Regions from separate parts of the Salipiger sp. ABF4_146 genome, predicted to be linked through region 3. Evidence: riboswitches for the same ligand, from Rfam matches in the RefSeq annotation. Region 3 holds a riboswitch; each other region holds the start of a gene.
The links. Region 3 has a riboswitch for cobalamin ahead of ACXAJT_RS24425 (TonB-dependent receptor plug domain-containing protein). Riboswitches for the same ligand answer to the same signal wherever they lie in the genome.

Region 1: linked by a shared signal. The riboswitch ahead of nrdH (glutaredoxin-like protein NrdH) and the one ahead of ACXAJT_RS24425 (TonB-dependent receptor plug domain-containing protein) in region 3 are both predicted to bind cobalamin.
Region 2: linked by a shared signal. The riboswitch ahead of ACXAJT_RS10440 (5-methyltetrahydropteroyltriglutamate--homocysteine S-methyltransferase) and the one ahead of ACXAJT_RS24425 (TonB-dependent receptor plug domain-containing protein) in region 3 are both predicted to bind cobalamin.

What each region holds. Positions count from the first base shown of each region.
Region 1 covers NZ_JBSWYX010000008.1:4,506-12,398, reverse strand. The annotation lists gene ACXAJT_RS12805 (gluconate 2-dehydrogenase subunit 3 family protein) at 1-305, opposite strand, end outside; gene nrdF (class 1b ribonucleoside-diphosphate reductase subunit beta) at 696-1,670, opposite strand; gene nrdE (class 1b ribonucleoside-diphosphate reductase subunit alpha) at 1,782-3,905, opposite strand; gene nrdI (class Ib ribonucleoside-diphosphate reductase assembly flavoprotein NrdI) at 3,890-4,303, opposite strand; gene nrdH (glutaredoxin-like protein NrdH) at 4,323-4,544, opposite strand; cobalamin riboswitch at 4,642-4,842, opposite strand; gene ACXAJT_RS12780 (asparaginase) at 5,435-6,427, shown strand; gene ACXAJT_RS12775 (alkaline phosphatase D family protein) at 6,520-7,893, shown strand, end outside.
Region 2 covers NZ_JBSWYX010000006.1:95,138-103,030, forward strand. The annotation lists gene ACXAJT_RS10435 (LysR family transcriptional regulator) at 1-367, shown strand, start outside; gene ACXAJT_RS10440 (5-methyltetrahydropteroyltriglutamate--homocysteine S-methyltransferase) at 379-1,512, opposite strand; cobalamin riboswitch at 1,643-1,852, opposite strand; gene ACXAJT_RS10445 (MFS transporter) at 1,972-3,246, opposite strand; gene ACXAJT_RS10450 (TonB-dependent siderophore receptor) at 3,192-5,276, opposite strand; gene ACXAJT_RS10455 (amino acid ABC transporter substrate-binding protein) at 5,663-6,421, shown strand; gene ACXAJT_RS10460 (amino acid ABC transporter permease) at 6,426-7,100, shown strand; gene ACXAJT_RS10465 (amino acid ABC transporter ATP-binding protein) at 7,097-7,831, shown strand.
Region 3 covers NZ_JBSWYX010000027.1:31,119-39,011, reverse strand. The annotation lists gene ACXAJT_RS24440 (ABC transporter ATP-binding protein) at 1-57, opposite strand, end outside; gene ACXAJT_RS24435 (FecCD family ABC transporter permease) at 54-1,037, opposite strand; gene ACXAJT_RS24430 (ABC transporter substrate-binding protein) at 1,034-1,861, opposite strand; gene ACXAJT_RS24425 (TonB-dependent receptor plug domain-containing protein) at 1,861-3,693, opposite strand; cobalamin riboswitch at 3,807-4,012, opposite strand; gene ACXAJT_RS24420 (LysR substrate-binding domain-containing protein) at 4,112-5,032, opposite strand; gene ACXAJT_RS24415 (cupin domain-containing protein) at 5,241-5,675, shown strand; gene ACXAJT_RS24410 (ABC transporter permease) at 5,803-7,131, opposite strand; gene ACXAJT_RS24405 (ABC transporter ATP-binding protein) at 7,128-7,808, opposite strand; gene ACXAJT_RS24400 (hypothetical protein) at 7,813-7,893, opposite strand, start outside.

The sequences.
Region 1 (7,893 bases), on a different contig from region 3:
GGGCCTTCCATGTACCAGTCGTCGGCGCTGCCGTAGTCGCTGGCCAGCTGGCGGTCGATGAACACCGGCACGCGGGTTTCGATGGCCCCGGGGCCGTCGCCGTCCGAGGGGATCAGCCGCGCCGTGGCAGCCATCACGAAGGCCCATTCGTCGGCGTTCAGATATTCACGTTCGTATTGGTCGAGGGAGACGGGTGCCGGAGCTTGCTGCGCGGAGGCAGAGGCGGCGAGACCCGAAAGGGCGACACCGGCGGCAGAGGCTTTGAGAAAGCCCCGGCGGCTCGGGTATCCGGGTAGGTCGGTCATTTAGGGGTGTCCTGCCGGTATGGGTGGAACAAATGTGCGCTCGCGCGGAGCGACACTTCGTCGCCCTACGCCGCGTCACCTTGTCGCGCAAGGCGGGCAGAGCGCCTCGCAAGGCAGCTATGATCACAGAGCATAAGGCATTGATTTTTCAACACGGAAAGGTGACTTGCCTTCAAAGCAGGCGAAACCGGAAGAAACTAAGGGCCAATACGGCGCATCCTGAGGAAGATTGTTTAATATTGAACCGGTTTTCCCCGCGCGGATGCACAGAGCTTTGTGCGCGCATGCAGAGTAGGAAAATCGCCGCGCGTCGCCATGGCAACGCAAAGAAAACGCCGCGGGCAGCAAAGCTGCCCGCGGCGTTGCGGTGTACGGGGCGCCCTCAGCGCGTCAGAAGTCCCAGTCTTCGTCTTCGGTGGCCACGGCCTTGCCGATCACGTAGCTCGATCCCGAACCCGAGAAGAAGTCGTGGTTCTCGCTGTCGGGGCTCAGAGCCGCCAAGATCGCCGGATTCACCTCGGCCGCTTCGGGCGGGAAAAGCGCCTCGAAACCAAGGTTCTGCAAGGCTTTGTTCGCGTTATAGTGGAGGAAGGCCTTGACCTCTTCCGTCAGCCCGATGCCGTCATACAGTTCCTCGGTGTAGCGCGCCTCGATGTCGTAAAGCTCGAACAGCAGCGAGAAGGCATATTCCTTCAGTTCCGCCTTGCGCTCTTCGCTCTCGCGCTCGAGCGCGCGCTGGAACTTGTAGCCGATGTAATACCCGTGCACCGCCTCGTCGCGGATGATCAGGCGGATCAGGTCGGCGGTGTTGGTCAGCTTGGCGCGGCTCGACCAGTACATCGGCAGATAAAAGCCCGAGTAGAACATGAAGCTCTCAAGGAACACCGAGGCGATTTTGCGCTTCAGCGGATCGCTGCCAGCGGCATAGGTTTCCAGCACCGCGCGCGCCTTGGCTTGCAGATGCGGGTTCTCTTCCGACCAGCGGAACGCCTCGTCGACCTCACGGGTCGAGCACAGCGTCGAAAAGATCGAGCTGTAGCTGCGCGCGTGCACCGCTTCCATGAAGGCGATGTTGGTCAGCACCGACTCTTCGTGCGGGGTCTGCGCATCAGGCATCATCGCCGGCGCCCCCACAGAGTTCTGGATGGTGTCGAGCAGCGTCAGCCCGGTGAACACGCGGATGGTCAGCCGCTGCTCGGCCTCGGTCAGCGTCGCCCAGCTTTGCACGTCGTTCGACAGCGGCACCTTTTCGGGCAGCCAGAAATTGACGGTCAGACGGTTCCAGACCTCGAGGTCCTTCTCATCCTGCAGCCGGTTCCAGTTGATCGCCCGCGGCACGGCGGGGGAGGTGACACTGTCCTTCATCGGATCATCCCATTCACGGGCCCGCGGCCCTTTGTCGCCGGAGCGCCCCGCGCCCCTTTCATCTTTCCAAAAATACTCCGGGGGTGCGAGGGCAGAGCCCCCGCTGTCGCCTCAGAGCGTGCAGGACACGCAGCCCTGCACCTCGGTGCCTTCCAGTGCGGTCTGGCGCAGGCGCACGTAGTAGATCGTCTTGATCCCCTTCTTCCACGCGTAGATCTGCGCGCGGTTGATGTCCCGCGTTGTCGCCTCGGCGGGGAAGAACAGCGTCAGCGACAGGCCCTGGTCCACGTGCTCGGTGGCCGCCGCATAGGTGTCGATGAGCTTTTCCGGACCGATCTCATAGGCGTCGCGGTAATACTCGAGGTTCTCGTTGTTCATGAAGGCGGCCGGGTAGTAGACGCGCCCGATCTTGCCTTCCTTGCGAATCTCGATCTTCGACACGATCGGGTGGATCGAGGAGGTCGAGTTGTTGATGTAGCTGATCGAGCCGGTCGGCGGCACCGCCTGCAGGTTGCGGTTATAAAGCCCGTACTCCATCACGTCGGCCTTGAGTTGCTCCCAGTCGGCGCGGGTCGGCAACTGCGTATCTGCAAAGAGCTCGGTGACGCGCGGGCTCGTCGGCAGCCAGTCGCGGGTGACATATTTCTCGAAGAAACTGCCGTCGGCGTATTTCGACTTCTCGAACCCTTTGAAAGTCATGCCCTTTTCCCGCGCCATTGCGCAGGAGGCGCGCAGCGCGTGATAGGCCACTGCAGCGAAATAGACCGAGGTGAACTCGACCCCCTCGTCCGAGCCGTAATGCACATGCTCACGCGCGAGATAGCCATGCAGGTTCATCTGACCCAGCCCGATGGCGCGGCTTTCGTCGTTGCCGCGGCGGATCGAGGGTACGCTGTCGATGGCCGACATTTCCGACACGGCGGTCAGCGCACGGATCGCGGTCTCGATCGAGGTGCCGAAGTCCGGGCCATCCATGGTCTTGGCAATGTTCATCGAGCCAAGGTTGCACGAGATGTCGGTGCCCAGCTTGGAGTAGCTCAGGTCGTCGTTGAACTCCGACGCCTCGGCCACCTGCAGGATCTCCGAGCACAGGTTCGACATGGTGATGCGCCCGTCCACCGGGTTCATCTCGTTCACCGTGTCCTCGAACATGATGTAGGGGTAGCCGCTCTCGAACTGGATCTCGGCCAGCGTCTGGAAGAAGGCGCGGGCGTTGATCTTGGTCTTGCGGATGCGCTTGTCCTCGACCATCTCCTCGTATTTCTCGGTGACCGAGATTTCCGAGAAGGGCACGCCATAGACCTTCTGCACGTCATGCGGCGAGAACAGGTACATCGGCTCGTTGCGCTTGGCCAGTTCGAAGGTCACGTCGGGGATCACCACGCCAAGGCTGAGGGTCTTGATGCGGATCTTCTCGTCGGCGTTCTCGCGCTTGGTGTCGAGGAAGCGCAGAATGTCGGGGTGGTGCGCATTCAGGTACACCGCGCCAGCGCCCTGACGCGCGCCCAGCTGGTTGGCGTAGCTGAAGCTGTCTTCGAGCAGCTTCATCACCGGGATAACGCCCGAGGACTGGTTTTCGATGCCCTTGATCGGTGCGCCGGCCTCGCGGATGTTGGTCAGCATCAGCGCGACGCCGCCGCCGCGCTTCGACAGTTGCAGCGACGAGTTGATCGCGCGGCCGATGCTCTCCATGTTGTCTTCGATGCGCAGCAGGAAGCAGGAGATCAGCTCGCCCCGGCTCTTCTTGCCCGCGTTGAGGAAGGTCGGCGTGGCGGGCTGGAAGCGGCCCGACAGGATCTCTTCCATGAAGGACATCGCCAGCCCCTCGTCGCCGCGCGCCAGCGCCAGTGCCACCATCACCACGCGGTCCTCGTAGCGTTCGAGGAAGCGTTTCCCGTCGCGGGTCTTCAGCGTGTAGGAGGTGTAATACTTGAACGCACCAAGGAAGGTCGGGAAGCGGAATTTCTTGGCAAAGGCGGCATCCCAGATCTTCTGCAGGAAGCTCTGGTCGTATTGCGCCAGCACCTCGGCCTCGTAGTAGCCCTCGTCGACGAGGTAGCCAAGCTTCTCGGTCAGCGAGTGAAAGAACACCGTGTTCTGGTTCACGTGCTGCAGGAAGTACTGCCGTGCGGCCATGCGGTCCGCCTCAAAGCGGATGTTGCCGGCCTCGTCATAGAGGTTCAGCATCGCGTTGAGCGCGTGGTAGTCCAGCGTCTCGTTCAGGCGGTCAAGCATGGGGTCCCCCAGAAAGCGTCGAGCCCGTCGTTGACGCGGGCGAAATCCTTGGTCGTGCCCGCCAGCTCGAAGGAATAGAGCAGGGGGACATTGCATTTTTGCGCGATGACGCGGCCCGCAAGGGCGAAGGTCTCACCGAAGTTGCGGTTGCCGCCGGCGATCACGCCGCGCAGCAGCGCGCGGCGGGCCGGATCGTTGAGAAAGCGGATCACCTGTTTCGGCACCGCGCCTCGGCCTTCGCCGTCGGCGTAGGTCGGGCAGACCAGCACGAAGGGGTCCAGCGTGTCGGGCGTTGTCTCTTTCGGCGACACCGGAATGCGCGCAGCCACCCGGCCAAGGCCAGAGATGAAGCGCGCGGTGTTGCCGCTGGCAGACGAGAAATAGACGAGCCCGGACATGGCCGATCCCTCCGGGCGATCAGGAGGCGATGCGTGCGATCAGGTCGGGGCGGAAGCCCGACCAGTGGTCCTCGCCCGAGGTGACCACGGGTGCCTGACGGTAGCCCAGTTCGGTGACGCGGGCCATCGCCTCGGCATCCTCGGTGAGGTCGATCACGTTGTAATCGATGCCCTTGGCGTCCAGCGCGCGGGTGGTTGCGGTGCACTGCACGCAGGCGGGTTTCGAGTAGACGGTGATCATGCTCTTGCGTCCTCAGCTGTGAAGGTGGGGTCGCGCCGCCGCTCAGGCCCCGTGCCTGCCGCCGTCCGATCACGCCCCGAACCCTCCGTTCGTGGTCAATTCATTCCAGCTTCCGGCAGGTCTCCTGGCTTTGCGGGTCGTGGTTCCGGCCGCGCCTTCCCGGGACATCCCAGTGGCTCTCAGGGCCTTCACTCGCCGCTTACAGTTGCGGGGGCAGCACCGGAATCAGACCGGTTTCCCTCTTAGCGCCGCGCCGGGCCATCACCCGACTCGATGAACCGAAAGCAACTATATCTAGATCAGTTTGCCATGAGCCCGTCAACATACAGTTAGGGTTCAGCCGACGGGAAAACCCAAGATGATGTGCAATGCGGCAGTTGCACCACGCGTCGGCGCGGGTGCAAAAATTCTGCGCAGTGGGTCGATCTCTCCTTAAGAGCACATTCGTCCGACAACCGCCAGACACCCGGATCCGAGCCCGCCCTTGCAGCAATGCAGCCTTGGATCAGCATGTTGCGGCGTGCCCGGTTCTAAGACGCATTGGCACAGAAATCGCGCCCGGCAGGAGGGCTTGGAATGACGACAGAACAGGCCTCCGGCACCGCCATGCACAGACGTCAGGGCAGGCTTGCAGCCTTAGCGATTGTGAGCAAATGGAACGGTTAGTACATAGTGCTCACAGACGCGGAAACGCGCTACGGGATTTCCCGGGGTTTACTCCTCCTCCCTAAAGCCCCGGAAATCGGCGGCGACCCTTCTCCTCCTCCCTTGGGTCGCCGCCACTCCCCGTAACTTCCCATCCCAAGACTCTCTGACGCGCTCACTGGCATCTCCCCGCCAGACCGCCCATGCTGGCGCACAACAAGTTTTCCGCGTTCAAGGAGTCCCCCATGCCCCATATCGTTCTTGTCGCGACCGGAGGCACCATTGCCTCGTTTGCCCAGACCGAAGGCGGGCCGGTAACCGCAGGGCTCACCGGCGACGCGCTGCTGCAGAAGCTTCATGCGCCGCTTCCGGGGATCGAGGTCACCGTCGACAACCTTCCGGCTGCGGGAAGCAACGCGCTGACGCTTGCGACGGTCCACGCTTTTTGTCGGCACATCGACGCCCGCCTTGCCGAGCCCGGCGTGGACGGCGTGGTGGTCACCCATGGCACCGACACGATGGAGGAGAGCGCCTTTCTCGCTCGGCTGCTGGTGACCTCCGACAAGCCCGTGGTCTTCACCGGCGCGCAGCGCCACGCAGGCCAGCCCGACACCGACGGGCCGCGCAACATGCGTGACGCAATACTCACTGCCGCCGCGCCCGAGATGACCGGCATCGGCGCGGTGATCGTCTTCGAAGGCGACATCCATGGCGCGCGCTACGTCAGCAAGGTGCACAGCTCGCGCGTCGATACCTTCCGCTCGAACGGCCACGGCAAGCTTGGCGAGATCGACGAGGGGGAGGTGCATCTCTACTCGCGCCCGGCGCATCCGCGCCTCATCATCGACACGCCCTCACTCGATCCCGACGTCGAACTGGTGGCGCTGGGACTGGGCAGTACGCCGCGTTACCTTGAATGGGCGGGCGCCAATGGGGCCAGCGGCGCGGTGATCGAAGCCTTCGGCCGCGGCAATGCCCCCGCAGGCTTCGCCGAGGCGACGCGCAAGCTGGTCGCGGCGGGCCTTACGGTGATCCTCGCCACGCGCTGCCCCGAGGGACGCACCCGCGCCATCTACGGCTCCGACAGCGGTGGCGTGACCATGTGCGACGCTGGCGCGATCCTTGCCGGCGATCTGAGCGCTGCAAAGGCCCGGTTGCTGCTTGCCGCGCTGCTGCCAACCCTGCCCGAAGGCGCGGCGCGCACGGCCGCCGTCGCCGAGGCGATCGCAAAGGTCTGACCTGCTCGCCCGCGCGATTTTCCGCGCGGGCACGGGCATTTCCGCGGCGAATGCCTATCTCTTGCCATGGCAAGAACGAGCAGGACCCGCAGATGACCCAGTTTCCCGACCGGATCGGACCGATCCTCTATTTCCGCGCGGCGCTGCCCGACAGCCTACGCGTCGCGGCGCTGGTCGTGCGCCCCGAGGGCGAGACGCCGGGCGGGATCGACGTCGCGGGCCACGAAGTCGCGCCGCAACGTCTGGCGCAGACCGAGGGTCGGGCGGTCTGGCGCTACGATCTCACCCTGCCGCATGACGCGCCGCACTATACCTTTGAAGGCATGCGGCGCCGCGTGCAGACCGATCTGTCGGGCGACATGCGCATCGCTTTCGTCTCCTGCAACGGCGAAGAGCACGGCGATCTGGGGCGCGACGCAGGCGAGCGCAACGTGATGTGGCAGCGCCTGCTCGGCCAGCACCGCGACGCGCCCTATGCGCTGATGCTGATGGGCGGCGATCAAATCTATGCTGACGAAGCGACCGATGGTAACCCGCTCAGCGACGCATGGCCCGACGAGATCCCCGAAACCCCCACGCCCTCTGACTTGGCGGACCTCGAGCGCCACCTGCGCGCCCGCTTTTTCGAACGTTATCTGAGCGTATTCTCGGCGCCGGGCTTTGCCGAGGTCTCTGCCGAAGTGCCCGCGCTCTGCGTCTGGGACGACCATGACATCTGCGACGGCTGGGGCTCGCTGCGTCGCGAGGCGACCCATTCGGCGGTCGGGCAGCTGCTGTTTCGCATCGCGCGCGAGAGCTATATGCTGTTCCAGCACGCCGCCCGCGAAGAGGATGTGCCGCATCTTTTCCTGGACCCAACAGGCAACAGCCTGTCGTGGCGCCACGAGGTGCCGGGGCTGACGCTCTTCGGCCCCGACCTGCGCTCCGAGCGCGGACGGCGGCAGGTCATGGGCGCACCGGGCTGGCAGGCGGTCACACAGACCGAAGGCGGCGCGCATACATTCCTTGTCTCTTCGGTCCCGCTGCTGGGTCCGCGGCTGTCGCTCATCGAAGGGCTGATGATGGCGATCCCCAAAATGCAGAAATACGAGGACGACCTGCGCGACCAGTGGCAAAGCCGCGCGCATCGCGAAGAGTGGCGCCGGATGCTTTCCGAGGTTCTGCGCATGCGCCGCGCAGGGCCGGTCACGGTGCTGTCGGGCGAAATCCATCTCGCAACGCGCGCCGAGATGGGGGCAGGGGAGGAGATGATCCACCAGCTTGTCGCCTCGGGCATTTCGCACCGGGCGCCGCCGCGCGCCTATGCCCGCGGGCTCGGAGCGCTGGCCGGGCTGGGCGAGGCCCCCTTGCCCGAGCACCCCATTCGCATCCGCCCGTTGCCGGGCCAGAGCGCGCGCTACGCGGCGGAACGCAACTACCTCCGGCTGGAGCGCCGCGCCGGGCAATGGCGCGCGATCTGGGAGCTC
Region 2 (7,893 bases), on a different contig from region 3:
TTTGCTGGGCGGGCGTCATAACTGCCTGCTGCTGCGCTACCCCCGTTCGCCCGAGTACTTCTGGCAACTGCAGACAGAGACCGGGCTGCGGCGGCTGGAAGTGGCTGGCCGGTTCGATGCCGATGACGGCGACGTGCTGACCGCATGGGCGCTGGAGGGGCAGGGCATTGCCAACCGTCCGCGGCTGGAAGTGGCGCGCCACCTGAAAAGCGGCGCGCTGGTCGAAGTGCTGCCCCAAACGCCGCCGATGCCCTCGACCTTCGGATGCCTGTTCCCGCACCGCAAGCTGCAGGACCCGAGAATCAGGCTCTTCGTCGACTACATGGCCAATGCGGCGCGGGCAAAGATATCGGGTCTGGACCCGTAGGGCAGGGCGGCTCAGGCGTCGTTCCAGATCGCCTCTGCGGTCTTCACCACCAGTTCGAGCTTGCGCTGCTGATCGCTCAGCGTGACGGCATTGCCGTGCTCGGTCGAGGCAAAGCCGCATTGCGGCGCGATACCGAGTTGATCCATGTCGACGTAGCGCGCGGCCTCGTCAAACTTGGCCCGCAGCCAGTCGAGGCTCTCCAGCCCCGGCGTCTTGGTGGTGATGAAGCCCGCCATGACCCGCTTGTCGCCCTTCGGCAGCAGCCGCAGCGGTTCAAGCCCGCCCGCGCGCTCGGTGTCGTATTCCATGAAATAAACGTCCACCGAGGTCTGGTTGAAGATCGCATCGGCGGCAAAGTCATAACCGCCCTCGGCCACATGCGACGAGCGGAAGTTGCCGCGGCACATGTGCATGCCGATGATCATATCGGCGGGCCGGTCCTTGATCGCCTCTTCCAGCATCCATGCGTATTTGCTGACCAGAGCGTCCGGATCCTGCCCCATGTCGCGGCGCTGCGCGCGCTGCTTGGGATCGCCGAGATAGGCAAAGAAGATGTCGTCAAGCTGCAGATAGCGGCACCCCGCGTCGTAGAACGCCTGCACCGCCTTGCGGTAGGTCTGCGCGATGTCGTGGAACAGCAGGTCGGGATCGCGGTAGGGCGCATGCGCGATGTTCTCCGGCTCCAGCCGGAAATGGCAGGCCGAGGGACCGGGGATCGAGATCTTGGCAATGCCGTCCTGCGGCGTCACGAGGTCCTTCACGAATGTGAAGTGCCGCAGCATCGGATGGTCGTCGGGGAAATCCAGAGGCCCGGTCAGATGCGGCGCGATCGGCGGGGTCTTGTGCTCGGACTTGAACGGCAGGCTCTTGTGCGACGGCTTCATGTCGAGCCCGTCGAGCATCCCCATGAAGTCATAGTGCCAGAAGGCGCGGCGCACCTCGCCGTCGGTAAAGACGTGCAGGCCGGCCTCTTTCTGCAGCGCCACGAGGTCTCGCACCGCCATGTCCTCGACATAGGTCAGGTCTTTGCCGTGCACGCCCGCCTCGCGCATCTTTCGCACCGGATCGGGGCGCAGCAGCGAGCCGACATGGTCAGCGCGGAAGGGGGCGCGGCGGGCGGTGAGTTTGGGATCATGAGCCGTCATGACATGCCTTTCGGTTCGGCACCGGGCTGTGGCCCGCGTGCCTGCTAGTGGATACGCCTTGCGGACAGCAGGGCGCGCGGAATGTCACCGTTACGGAAAAGACCGCGCCCGATACGCACCCCGCGATCGGAACAGGTGAGCGTTTCAGGCAGGTCTCCTGACTTGCGGATCAGCGCCGGCTCCGGCCTTCCCGGCGCAGGGCGCCAGTGGCATCTCGGGCAGGCTCACCGCTTACAGTTGCGGGGGCAGTTCCGGACTTGGGCCTTGCCAAGAGGATTGGCTCGCACCGGATTCCCTATTCTCCGCAGCGTTCTGCGGCACCTGAAATCGCCAAGAGTTTTGCGGGTTGGCGGCGGCGCGGTCAATCGGGGCGCGGGCCCATTCTTCTCATGAAAAACATGACCGGGCTTCACCGCCGGGGGCGGCTGCGCTTCGGCAGATCGCCCCCGGCGGTCCATGTCAGCCCCGCGCCGCCTTGGCGGAGCGGGCCGTCGCGCCCCAGAGCGCCGGCAACATGGCCAGCGACAGGGCGCAGGCGATGCCGAAGAACGCCGCATAGCCAAGATGCTCGGCCAAGGCCCCGGCGCCCATGCCAGCCAGCATGCTCACTCCCGCGTCCATGCATTGGAACAGGGTGAAATCGACGCCGCCCTGACGCGGGTCGGACCACCGCATGAACTGGCCATAAAGCGCCACGAATCCAAAGGCCATGACGGCGCTGCTGGCCACCATGGCGCCCGGCGCGACCATTGGTGCGGGCAGCCAAATATTGTCAGCTGACAATGCCACCACCGCGAGGATCGCGGTCTGCAGCAGCACGGCGGCGATCAGCACGTGCCGCGCCCCGAAGCGGCGCACGACAGCGCCGCCAAGCACCGCGCCCGCACAGCCCAAGCTGACGCTGCCCAGCCCGGCCAGAATGCCCAGTTGCGCCAGATCGTACCCGGCATCGATGAAGAACGGTCCGAACATCCCCATCGCCGTCTTCTGGGCCATCACATAAAGCGCCGCAACAAGCAGACCCCGCCGCACCTCGCGCCGGGCCAGCGCCGCGCGCAGGCTTGGCAGATGCGGGCGCTCGCGGCTTTCGCCGCGCCGGGCGACACGCGCGAAGGGCACGCACAGCAGCGCGATCACCGCCGCCATGGTCCATGTCCCGGCGGTCCAGCCAAAGCGGTCGACCAGAACAAGGAAGGCACCGCCGCCGATGGCCGCACCGATGTAGGCGCCGCCGACCTGCGCGGCGTTGCCCCAGCCGTAGGGGGTGTGCTTCAGCGCGTCCACGGCGTAGCCGTCGCAGGCGATATCCACCGTCGCCGTCGCGAAGGCGGCAATCATCAGCACCGCAAGCACGGGTAGCAGCGGCACCGGTCCCATCAGACCCATGAGCAGCAGCACCGAGATCACCACCGCCGCGCCGGCCAGCACGATCACCGTCGAGCGGTCGCGCCCGCGCGCGGGCAGGCGGTAGCGTTCGATCCACGGCGCCCAGAGGAACTTCAGCGCCCAAGGCAGCACGATGGCCGAGACCAGACCGATCTGGTCGAGCGGCAGGTCCCGCGCCCGCAGCACGCCCGGCAGACCCGTCCATGTGACGCCGCCGATGACGCTTTGCGCGATGTAGACGCCGCCGATCGCACCGACGACGCCCCACGGCCCTGAAGTGGTCTGCCGCGCCATCAGAAGCGGTAGCGCAGGCTCGCCGTCGCCGTCCGGCCCTCGTAGCGGTAGCAATAGCCGGCGCTGCAGGTCTGGTCGTCGACGTCGAAGGCGTTTTTGACGTTCACGTTCAGTTGCAGATTGTCATAGCCCAGCTGGCCGAAATCGTAGGACATGGCCAGATCGACGAAGGTGGCGTCGTCGTTCTTGAAGGTGTTGGTGTCGTCGCCCCAGCTTTCGCCGACGTAGCGCAGACCGCCGCCAAAGCCGAAGCCCGCCAGCGGGCCGGTCTCGGGCTCATAGAAGCCCCAGACAGAGGCGCTGTGCTCGGGCGTGGCCGACAGCGTGTTGCCTTTGGTGCCGGTGGCGCCTTCCTCGATTTCCATGTCGAGATAGGTATAGGCCCCGGTCATCCGGAAGCCGCTGCCGAAGTTGACCTGCCCTTCAAGCTCGACCCCGCGCGAGCGCAGATCGTAGGGCACCTGCACCTGATTGAGACCGTCGAAGGCGGTGGCGTCGACGGTCTGGAACACCACCCCGTCTTCCTGCCGGATGTCGAACAGCGACGCGGTGATCAGGCTCTGGGTGCCGGGCAGCTGGTACTTCAGCCCAAGCTCTTTCTGCAGACCGCGGGTGGGATCGGCGGTGCTGGCGCTGTCGGGATCGGTGGGATCGGAATAGACCACCCCGGTGACCGGCACGAAGGAGCTGGAGAGGTTGCCGAAGACCGACAGTTGCGAATTGACCGCGTAGCTTACGCCGATGCGCCCCGAAAAGCCCTCGGCCTCGCTGTCGCTGCCGTTCTCGTTGGCGTCGAAGGTGGTGATGTCGACCCAATCGTAGCGCCCGCTGAGGAACACGGTCCAGTCGCCCGCGACGATCTGGTCGTGCAGGTAGATGCCGCGCTGTTCCATGTCCTGCCCGTTGTAATACGGCAGGTCCATGTCATCGGTCGCATCCGCCGAGGTGTAGCCCAAGGCATATTCCGCGTCATAGGACGAACGCGAGAAATCAAAGCCGCCGACCACCGTGTGGCTTGCCAGCCCGGTGGTGAAGCGGCCTTCGAGCATCGTGTCGATGGCGAGGTTTTCAGCATCTTCGACGTAGTGGCCCCAGTAGCGGCCCAGCCCCGCTTCGGTGGCGTAGACGCCGCTGTATTCCATGTCCGCGTCGACCTCGGAATAGCGCAGCTTCTGGCGCAGGGTCAGCGCGTCGTTGAAATCATGTTCGGCCTCGTAGCCGATGCGCCACTGGGTGTTGACGAAGTCATTGTAGTCGTCATCGCCAACGTAGAGGTCAGACGCCTCGCCATAGCTGGGGTTGTAGTAAGAGGCGGTGCCGCCGCGCACGCCTTCGGCGTATTCCGACAGCAGGGTGATGCGCGTGTCTTCGGTGATCTCATAGCGCAGCGCCGGGGCGATCAGGTTGAGATCGTCCTTATAGCCATCCAGCGGCGTGTCCGCGTCGCGCGTCACCCCGGTCAGGCGGTAGGTCACCCGGCCCGCCTCGTCCAGCGGTCCGGTGAAGTCGAAGGCCAGTTCCTTGCGCTCTTCGGTGCCGAGGGTGAACTGCAACTCGCGGAAGGCCTCTTCCTTCGGGCGCTTGGAGATCACGTTGACGATGCCGCCGGCGCCGCTGACGCCATACATGGACGACGACGGCCCCTTGAGAATGGCGGCGCCTTCGAAGGTGTAGGGCTCGTTGCGATACCATGCAGAGGGGCCGTTGGCCTGCCGCAGCCCGTCGCGGAACAGCCCGTTGTAATAAGATGCGAAGCCGCGGATGTAGACCGCGTCATAGCGGCTGTCGTAGCCGAAGTTCGACACATTGGTGCCAGCGGAATAGCCCAGCGTGTCCAGAAGGGTGCGCGGCTGCTGGTCTTCGATCTGGTCCTGCGTGACCGTGCCGATCGCCTGCGGGATGTCGCGGATGGGCGTGTCGACGCGCGTTGCCTGCCGCCCGGACTCGCCGACATAGCCCTCCTGTAAAAGCGTGTCGTCGCTTTCCGCTTCCAGCGTCAGCGTGCCCAGATCGACGGTGGGTTGCTGCGCGACGGCTGGCGCGCCGAGCAACGCGGCGACGAGTGCGATGCGTGAAACCTGCATTTTCAATGTCCCTCCTGACTTTTCCGTGTCTTCGCGCTTCTGCGGAGGAAGAGTCAAACTAATTTTGTCAGGAATCTGGATGCAGCGTGAAAAAGCCGTGTTTCTGCTGTCGAGCCTGCGCGTTGCGTGGGCCGAGTCGCGATGGGGTCAGGGGTTTTCTGGTGCCGCCGCGCGTTGCAGCGGAGTGCCCCGCTGCCAAAGGGCCGGGGTCATCAGAACGCCAGCCGCCTCGACGCGAACATGCATTCCGCCCCGCACCGCAAATGCAGAACGCCGTTCCGGTGCCGCAGCGGCATCGGGCGACAGGGGCCTTTTCTCTGGCGCGGGCATTGATCCGGCCGGCGCGGAAAGTCACCTACAGGCTCGAAATCACAGGAGTTGCCAAGATGCTCAAATCCATCATCGCCGCCGCCGCGATCACCGCAGGTGTCGCTGGCGCCGCTGCCGCGCAGGACGATCAGACCCTGCGCGTGGGCATGTCGGGCGGCTATTTCCCCTTCACCTTCGTCAAGCAGGACGTGCTGCAGGGCTTCGAGGTCGACGTGATGAACGCCGTCGGCGAAGAAGCGGGGCTCGACATCGAATTCGAGACCATGTCGTTCTCGGGCCTCGTCGGCGCGCTCGACGCGGGCCGCATCGATACGATCGCCAACCAGATCACCATCACCTCCGAGCGCGAGGCCAAGTTCGCCTTCACCCAGCCCTACGTCTATGACGGCGCGCAGGTGGTGGTGCGCGAGGGCAATGACGAGGTTGCCGGGGTCGAGGACCTGCGCGGGCGCACCGTGGCGGTGAACCTCGGCTCGAACTTCGAGCAGCTGCTGCGCGAGCTGCCCTTCGCCGAAGAGATCGACATCAAGACCTATGAGTCCAACATCGCGCAGGACACCGCGCTGGGGCGGGTCGATGCCTTCGTGATGGACCGCGTGTCCTCGGCGCAGTTGATTCAGGAAAGCCCGTTGCCGCTGGAACTGGCGGGCAAGCCGTTCTCCGAGATCCGCAACGCCCTGCCGTTCCGCAACGACGAGACCGGCACCGCCCTGCGCGACGAGGTCGACGCGGCGCTGACCACGCTGCGCGAGGACGGCACGCTGGCCGAGATCTCGCAGAAGTGGTTCGGCACCGACATCACCAGCCCGGAGTGAACCGATGCGGGGACTGGACCTCGACTATATGCTGGGGCTGGTCCCCGTCATCTTGGGCTATGTGCCGCTGACGCTGGGCATGGCGGCGGCGGGGATGGTGCTGGCGCTGATCCTCGCCTCGCTGTTGGCGGTGGAGCGGGTGTTCCGCATCCGCTGGCTCGACTGGGCGGTGGTGCTGTTCATCAGCTTTTTCCGCGGCACACCGCTGCTGGTGCAACTGTTCCTGTTCTACTACGGGCTGCCGCAGGTGCTGAGTTTTCTGACCAGCATCGACGGGGTGACCGCTGCGATCATGGGGCTGACGCTGCATTTCTCGGCCTATATGGCCGAGACGATCCGCGCTGCCATCCTCGGCGTCGACCGCAGCCAGTGGGAAGCGGCGCAGTCGATCGGCATGACACAGCTGCAGATGATGCGGCGGATCGTGCTGCCGCAGGCGGCACGCGTCGCGGCGCCGACGCTGGTCAACTACTTCATCGACATGATCAAGGGCACCTCGCTGGCCTTCACGCTTGGCGTTACCGAGATGATGGGCGCGGCGCAGAAAGAGGCGGCGGGCAGCTTCCTCTACTTCGAGGCGTTCCTCGTCGTGGCGCTGATCTACTGGGCCATGGTCGAACTGCTGAGCCAGGGCCAGACGCGGCTCGAAACCTATCTGAACAAGGCGTATGCACGATGATCAAGATCCGCGGCCTTAGCAAGAGTTTCGGTGGTACGGCGGTGCTTAACGGCATCGACCTCGACATCGCGCCGGGCGAGCGCGTGGTGATCATCGGCCCCTCCGGCACCGGCAAGTCGACGCTGCTGCGCTGTCTCAATTTCCTCGACCAGCCCGACGCGGGCACGATCCAGATCGGCGATGTCAGCGTCGATGCCGCTCATGCGTCGCGCAAGGAGATCCTCGCGCTGCGTCGGCGGTCGGCCTTCGTGTTCCAGAACTACGCGCTTTTTGCCAACAAGACCGCGCAGGAAAACATCATGGAGGCGCTGGTCACCGTGCAGGGCCGCCCGAAGGACGAGGCGGCGCGCCGCGCGCTGGAGGTGCTGGCCGAGACCGGGCTGTCGGACAAGGCGGGCAGCTATCCGGCGAGCCTGTCGGGCGGGCAGCAGCAGCGGGTCGGCATCGGTCGGGCCATGGCCATCGGCGCCGAGCTGATGCTGTTCGATGAGCCGACCTCTGCGCTCGATCCCGAGTGGGTCGGTGAAGTGCTTGACCTGATGCGCCGCGTGGCAGAGCGGCAGCAGACCATGCTGATCGTCACCCACGAGATGCAATTCGCCCGCGAGATCGCCGACCGGGTGATCTTCATGCACGGCGGCAAGATCGTCGAGTCCGGCGCGCCCGAGCAGATCTTCGGCGCGCCGCAGGACGCGCGGTTGCAGCGGTTTCTGCGGCGGCTGGCGCGGTGACGATGGGGCTGTGATCGCTCGGAACGCCGGTGGCCCGCCGCGCGGGTGGGCTGCACGCGCCA
Region 3 (7,893 bases):
AAAGACCGGGCGGTTGCGCAGGGTGACTGACAGGTCGGAGAGGCTGAGCAGGGTCATGCGCGCTCTCCGCGGCTGCGCCAGACGAGATGCAGGAAGAAGGGGGCACCGACCAGCGCGGTCAGCACGCCGAGCTTCAGGTCCCGCTCGGGGGCGACCAGCCGCACAGCGATATCGGCAGCCAGCAGCATCGCCGCGCCGCCCGCCGCCGAGACCCAGAGCAGCGGTCCGGGCCGACCGCCGACCGCGCCGCGCAGCAAATGCGGCACGACAAGCCCGACAAAGCCGATCGCTCCGGCCACCGCGGTGCCCGCGCCCACCACGCAGGCGGTGCCCAGCACCACGCGCAGCCGCAGCCGCTGCAGGTTAACCCCCATGGAGGCGGCGGCGTCCTCGCCCAAGGTCAGCGCGTCCAGCCCCCGTCCGACGCCTGCCAGCAGCAGCGCGCCCACCACCATGAACGGCAGCGCCAGCCAGACGTGCAGCATCGAGCGGTCGGCCAGCGAGCCCATCATCCAGAACACGATCTCGCTGGCGGCAAAGGGGTTGGGCGACAGGTTCAGCACCAGCTGCGTCAGTGCGCCCGCCACCGCCGAAAGCGCGATCCCGGCGAGGATCAGCGTCAGCGTCTCGCCGCGGCGCCCCGCCAGCACCAGCAGGATCAGCACGGCGACCACCGCCGCCGCCAATGCGCTCAGCGGCAGGGCGAGGGCGAAGGCGGCGGATAGCCCGGTCTGGATCGCCAGAACGGCGCCGAGCGCGGCGCTGGCGGAGATGCCCAGCAATCCCGGTTCGGCCAGCGGATTGCGCAGATAGCCCTGCAGCGCTGCGCCCGCCAGCCCCAGCGAGCCACCGATCATCAGCGCCAGCAGCATGCGCGGCAGACGGATTTCGCGCATCACCATCGGCAGCGGGCCATCGCCCCCGGCGACAAGCGCGCGTAGGCTGTCGGGCAGGGTCGCCTCGGCCGGGCCGAGCGACAGGGAGATCCCCGCGAGGGCCAGCACCAGCGGCAGAAGGAGCGCGAGGGCGCGGATCATTTGATCTCCTTGCGGAAGTCGCTCAGGTCGTTGATCGCCCGTAGCACGTGCGGGGTGCCGCAGATCCAGTCACTGCCGGTCATCGTGTGCCCGGCGCGTGCCTCGCGGATTTGCCGCAGCACCGGGTGTTCAAGGATTTCCTCGGACCGCGAAGCGCCGGGGTAGGGCCGGGCGGTGATCAGTGCGTCGGGGTCCGCCATGGCCAGCGCCTCGAGCGGCAGGTGACCGCCGCCGCCGGGACCGGCGATATTGTCGAACCCGGCGGCTAGCAGGATCTCCCCGGCGAGCGTGTTGTCCCCGGTGGTGTAGCCATTGGCGTAATAGAGCGCTGCCGAAGGGTGCTGTGTGGTCTCGTCGCGCAGTGCCGTCAGCCGTGCCTCGAACTCGGCGATCAGCGCCTCGGCCTGCGGCTCGCGCCCCAGCGCCTTGCCGACGCTGCGGATGCGATCGGGCACGTCGTCGAGTGAATAGGCGGGGGGCAGCGTCAGCACCTCGGTGCCCAGACGGCGCAGCATTTGTACCGCCGCCTGTGCGGTGAAACTGCCCGAGAGCACCAGATCGGGGCTCAGCAGCCAGATTTGCTCGGCCTGCCCGTGGTTGGCGGGATAGCCGCGCGCTTGCTCGGCCATGGCGGAACTGTGTGGGTCTTGCGCGAGATGGGAAACCGACACGAGTTGCCCCGGCCCAGCAAGCAGCATTGCCAGTTGATCCGTGCAGAGGTTCATCGACACGACGCGCGCCGGTGCTGTGCCCGTCGCCTCCTCCGCCGCGCCCGCAAGCGGGGCGGTGGCAAGGCTCAGGCAAACCAGCGCGCGCCGCAACATCAGAAGCTGCCCCGGACGCCGAAGTAGGCGGCGCGGTCGGACGTGCCGTAGCCGGTCACCGTCTGATACTGCTCGTCGAAGAGGTTCTCGACCCGCAGATAGAGTTCGGCGCTGCCGCTCAGCGCGTAGCGCAGGTTCATGTCGGCGACGGTGTAGTCGGGCAGCGAGGCGTTGGTGTCTTCGACCCCGGCCACATGGCGCACGCGCAGCGCGCCGCGGAACGCGTCGGTGAACTCGGCATCCAGCGTCAGCGCCAGATCATGCAGTGGGACGCGGGTCATCCGATCACCGGTTCCGGCGTCTTCGCTGTCCGTCCACGTGTAGGCCGCGGCGAGGCCAAACCGATCGGTGATTTGCGTGCCCGCCGAAAGCTCAAGCCCCTGCATCCAGCTTGTCCCGTCGACCTGAGAGTAGGCGTAGGTGTCGTAGTTGTAGTCGATCAGGTCGGTGATCTCGGTCCGGAACAGCGTGGCGGCGATCTTGCCACTCTCGAAGCGCTTCTCGGCGCCAAGCTCGTAGCTGAGCGAGGTTTCCGCTTCGAGGTCGGGGTTGCCCGCGTAGCCGTTGTAGCGCTCGTAAAGCGACGGCGCGCGGAAGCCGGTGCCGACGCTGGCGCGCAGGGTCACATCGTCGCTGGGCAGATAGGCCAGCGAGACGCGGCCGGTGGTCTTGCCGCCGAAGTCGGAATGGTCGTCATGGCGCAGGGCGGTCACCAGCTCGAGCTGCTCCGACAGGTGCCAGTTGGCCTGGCCCCAGATGCCGTAGGTGTCCTGATCGCCGTCGTCCGCCTCGTTCTCATAGCTCTCACGCGTGGCGTCGGCGCCGAAGGTGAGCGTCGTGGCCGACAATTCTGCCTGACCTTGGTAGCCCAGCGTCCAGCGCTGCCCGAAGAACGGGTACTCAATGCCATCGCCCCAGCTCGACCGGTCATTCTCGAAGTACTGCGCCGAAAATTCATGGCTGAGCGCGCCTGCGTCGACGCGGGCAAACCCGCGCAAGCCGTATTGGTCGCTTTCCGTGAACTCGTCATGTGTGCCATCGGCAAGCACCGGGTAGCTTTCGTCATACTCGGTTTCGGTTTCCTGCCAGAAGCCCGAAGCGCCCAGTGTGACCGTGTCGGTCAGCGCGTAATCCCCCGCGAAGCTGAGGCGGGTGGATTCGTGCCCGTCCGCCTCGTCGTTGCCGTCGTTCTCGTCGGCGGCAGAGAACCCGTCGGTTTCAACCCGGCTCAGGGTGGTGGCAAAGCTGCCGCGCTCGCCCAGATAGCCGAGGTTGTAGCTCAGCTTGCGGGTGTTGTAGCTGCCGTATTCGGCGGCGATGTTCTGGCTCAGGCCCGGCTCGGTCGGGCGCGCGGTGGTGATGTTGATCACCCCGGCGATCGCCTCGGAGCCGTAAAGCGCCGATTGCGAGCCCTTCAGCACCTCGATGCGGCTGATGTCGGTGGTGGTCAGCGCGCCGAAGTCATACTCCATCTGCGTGCCCGAAGGGTCGTTGACGTTGATCCCGTCAATGTAGACGCCGATGTACTGGCCGCTGGCGCCACGAATGCGCAGCGCGGTGTTGGTGCCGATACCGCCGTTGGTGGTGACGCTGATCCCCGGCAGGCTGGCGAGGTAGTCGGCGACGCGGGTCTCGCCGGTCTGGTCGAGGTCCTGCTTGGTGATCACCTCCACCGTCGCGCCGCTGCGCTCGAGTTCGGTGCTTTCGCCGCGGTTGGCGCTCAGCGTGATGGTGCCAAGATCATAGCCATCCTGCGCGAAGGCCGCGCCGGAGAGGCTGACTGCCGTAAGGGCAGTGGCGGCGCGCAGGCCGAATAGGGTGGGTCGCTTCATGGTCCCTTTTCCGTTCTTTATATGTCGCGGGAAGGGACTCGTCCCTCCGCAGACGGTTAGCGTGATGCCACCTCTACGGAAGGTCCGTTGCCCGCGGCGCTCCCCGCACCGGGACTGGGTGATCGGCTTCGGCAGGTCTCCTGACTTGCGGGTCACAGCTTCGCCGGGTCTTCCCGCCCCCGAAAGGAGCAGTGACATGGTCCGGCCTCGCTCTCCGCCTACAGTTGCGGGGGCAGTCGCGGAGTTGGGCCGTGGCCCGCACCGCATTCCCTATTCACCGAGCGGCAGGCCGCCCGGAACCGAAGCAGCCACCGAATAGCGACTTGCCCCCCGCCGCGCAACAATCACAAACGGTCAAGGGCTGTGAAATCAGCGGCCAGATGTCGCGGCCCGGGCGGTGCGCGCGGCGGGGCGGCCTTCAGTATCCTGCGCGTTCTGGGCTGTGCGCCTGCGGCGCAAACCCCTCGCGATCAACCTCGGCGTGGATCCAGTCGGAAAATTCGCGGATCATCGGATCGTCGCCACGGGCCTCGGGGAAGGCCACCGAGTAGATCACGAAGGGCATCACCACGGTGTCGAAGAGGCGCACCAACCGGCCTTCGCGCAAAGTGCCCTGCACCACCGCATCATAGGCCAGCGCAACCCCTTGGCCACGTTCGGCGGCGGTGGTGGCGAGCTCGCAATTGGGGAAGGTGGGGCCACGGGGAAACACCGGCGGCGAAAGTCCGGCGGCCTCGAACCAACTGCCCCATGCATCCATCGTTTCGTCATGCATCAGCGTCAGCCGGGCAAGGTCGGCGGGTTCGCTCACGCCTTCACGGTCGCGCAGTTCCGGGCTGATCACCGGGTAGCGCCCCGATTGCATCAGCGGTAGCGTCACCACGCCCGACACCGGATCATCCGCCCATTGGATCACAAGATCGGCGTCGTTCGAGGCAAAGTCGAGGGAGGGGGCGCCGTCGGACACCCGCAGCCGCACACGGTCGCCAAAGCTCAGACGGTCGAGCCGGGGGACGAGCCAGCGCGCGGCGAACCCCGGGGTCGAGAGCACACGGAAGGGGCGATGCCCCGCCTCCCGCACTGCGCGTGTCGACTCGTCGAACGCGTCCAACAGCCGGGTCATCTTGCCTGCATAGGCGCGGCCGGTCAGAGTCAGCGCAAGCCTGTTGCCGCTGCGCTCGAAGAGCGCGGTGTCGAAATAGCCTTCCAGCGCGCGGATCTGATGGCTCACCGCCGAGGGGCTGAGGCAGAGTTCCTCGGCTGCGGCGGTGACGCTCAGATGTCGCGCGACCGCCTCGAACGCTCGTACCGCTGCAAAGGGGGGAAGTTTCCGTGCCATGTGGCGGCGCCCTCCGGTCTGCGTCGTCGCGGATGTCGGGTCAGACTAACATGCCCGCCCGGCGGGACAAAATTCCGGTTTGTGCCGGATGTCTGGGGCGCGCCTGAATCCCTTTCAACCTTCATTGAAAAAGACGCATTCGGCGGGGGCGCTTGGGGCTGCTAGCGTCGGGTCATACCAAAAAATCTTTTGAATAAGGGAGTTCACCATGCCGCGTCATCTTCAGGTCATACCCACCGGTGCGCTGTGCGCCATCGTTGGCGCCGCCGCCGTCTCCGCGCCTATCGCGCTCGCGCAGATGTCCGGGCCGTCCGAACACGCGGGCCTTGCCGTGGATCTGCTCGAGGAATTGCCAGCCGAGACCATGGCAGCGACCATCGGTCTGGAGGGGTACACGCTGCGGATGCGGGCGATCGAGATCGCGCCGGGGGGACAGATCGCCGAACACGGCCATGCCGAGCGTCCGGGGATCGTCACGGTCATCGATGGCGCGTGGGTCGAAGGCCGGCCCTCGGGGGAACGGACCTTTGAGTCCGCCAGCCTCGGCACCTTTCCTGAGAAGGAGGATACTGTGCATTGGGTTTACAACCGCAGCGATGCTCCGGCGACCGCTCTGGTCTGCGACATCGCGAAAGTGGAGTAGCCCGCGGGCTGCGAGGGCCAATGCGGCCCTCGCCGGGAGCGCGCCGGTACAATTCTGCTCCCTGCCAGCGCGCTTCCCTCAATTCGTCGCCGCTATATATCTCGGGCCGCCCCGAAAGGCGGCCCGTTCAGCTGCGAAGTCCGTCGACCACCGGCTGGCGCAGCACCACGGCGGCGGGCAGCAGCGATAGTAGCATGGTCACCGACACGAAGCCGGCGAGGAAATGCAGCTCGCCCCATCCCAGCGGCGCGGAAATGGCGATGTCGGTGCGCGCCGTGACCAGCTTCGAGAGCAGCTGTGCCGCGCCCCAGCCGACGCCCAGGCCCAGCACCGCACCACTCAGCAGCAGCGCCGCGCTGAACGCCCAGACCGTGGCAAAGACAAAGCGGCGCGGCGCCCCGAGTGCGCGGAGCAGCGCGATCTGGCGACGGAACAGGCGCGTGAGTATGAACAGGCCCAGCAGAACCGACGCGGCAACCAGCACCTGCGTGACCAGCGCCATCAGCGACATCGCCTGCCGGACATCGCCCATCACCCGGTAAAGCCCGGCCAATACGGCTCCGGGGAAGAAGGCCATCGTCTCGCCGTCGCGGGTGAACTCCGAGCGCAGGGCATAGTTCGCCCAAAGCTCGTTCGAGCGGATCACCACCGCAGGGGTGCCGGGAAAATACTCGGGATCGAAGGGCGGGCCGATTTGCGCCTCTCGCTCCGGCGCATGGCCGTTGGCAAGGCCATGGACTTCCCAGACGAATTCGACGGGTATAAGGATTGCCCGGTCCCAAGGCGTGCCGGTGGCGGCCATGCGCCCGGTCACGCTGATGCCGCCGTCGTGGTCGTGATCGCCGCCGTGCGCGTCTGCATCGGCGGCATCGCCGACTCCATGTGCTGGGGTGAACCGCGCGCCGATCTCCAGCGGGACAAGCGCACCGACCACCGCTTCGGTGTGGTCCTCCCAGAGCCTGCCTTCGATCCGATCCTCCGAAAGATGACGCAGGAACTGCGCCGTGGTGCCCACCACTGGCGCAGTTCCGTAGCTGTCGCCAAAGGCCAGCGGCGCGGCAATGGACACGTGTTCGTGGTTCTCGATCTCTGCGTAGGCAGGCCCCGAGATGAGCGCCATGTCGGACGGCTGCAGGAACACCGATGCGAAAAGCGCAGTGAGTTCGCTGCCCGGCGCAGCGACGATGAGGTCGAACTTGTCGGCAGCCTGCGCGGTGCCATGGCGCAGCCCGCGTTCCTGCGCCAGAAGTCCGACGCCCATGCCAACCGAGATGGCGATGAGCAGAACAAAGAGCGCGGCGCTGGTGCGAAACCGCCCAAGAAAGCCACGCAGCAGCGGCCAAGGCGCGTAGCCGCGCAGGACCAACGCGCCGGTGATCAGTGCGGGCAGCAGCAGCAGGATCAGAAGCATAATGTCTTGCGCCAGCGCCGGCAGAGAGTCCCAGAGCAGCCTCATGCCGCCACCTCGTCCTGCACAAGCCGCCCGTCCGCGATGGTCAGAACCCGGTCCATGCGTGCCAGCAGGGCGGCATCGTGGCTGACGGCGATCAGCGTCGTGCCCTGCCTGCGCACAAGTGGCACCAGATCGTCGATCAGCCGGTCGGCGTTGGGGCGGTCAAGGCTTGCCGTCGGCTCGTCGGCCAACAGCACCGGCGCCTCGGCGGCCATGGCCCGTGCGATGGCCACCCGCTGACGTTCGCCGCCGGAGAAGCTGGTGACGCGCCGGTCGGTGTCGGCGAGGCCAAGCGCGGCGAGGCGCTGGGCGGCACGTTGGCGCAGGGCGCTGCGTTCGGCGCGGGGATGGAAGAGCGCGGTGAGCGCCGCGTTGTCCAATGCGCCAAGCTCTTCGAAGAGAAGGAAGTCTTGGAAAATCATGCCGATGTTGGATGCGCGAAAACGGGCGCGGCGTTCGGGGCTCTGCGCCAGCAGCTCGGTCTCGCCCCAGCAGATGGCGCCGTCTGCCCGCTCCAGCAGTCCGGCAAGGGCGTAGAGCAAGGTGGATTTGCCAGCGCCAGAGGCGCCGCGGATGCCGATCAGCGCGCCGGCGGGCACGTGGAGGCTGGGCACATCCAGCAGCAGCCGGCCGCGCGGGCTGCGCACCGACAGGCCGGAGATCTCGAGAGGCAGGGACATCAGCTCAGCCGTAGGTCGCGTCGGTGAGGCGCATCATGCTGACAAAGCCGGTGTCGGGGTCGGTGTACGCCCCCAGTTCCAGAAC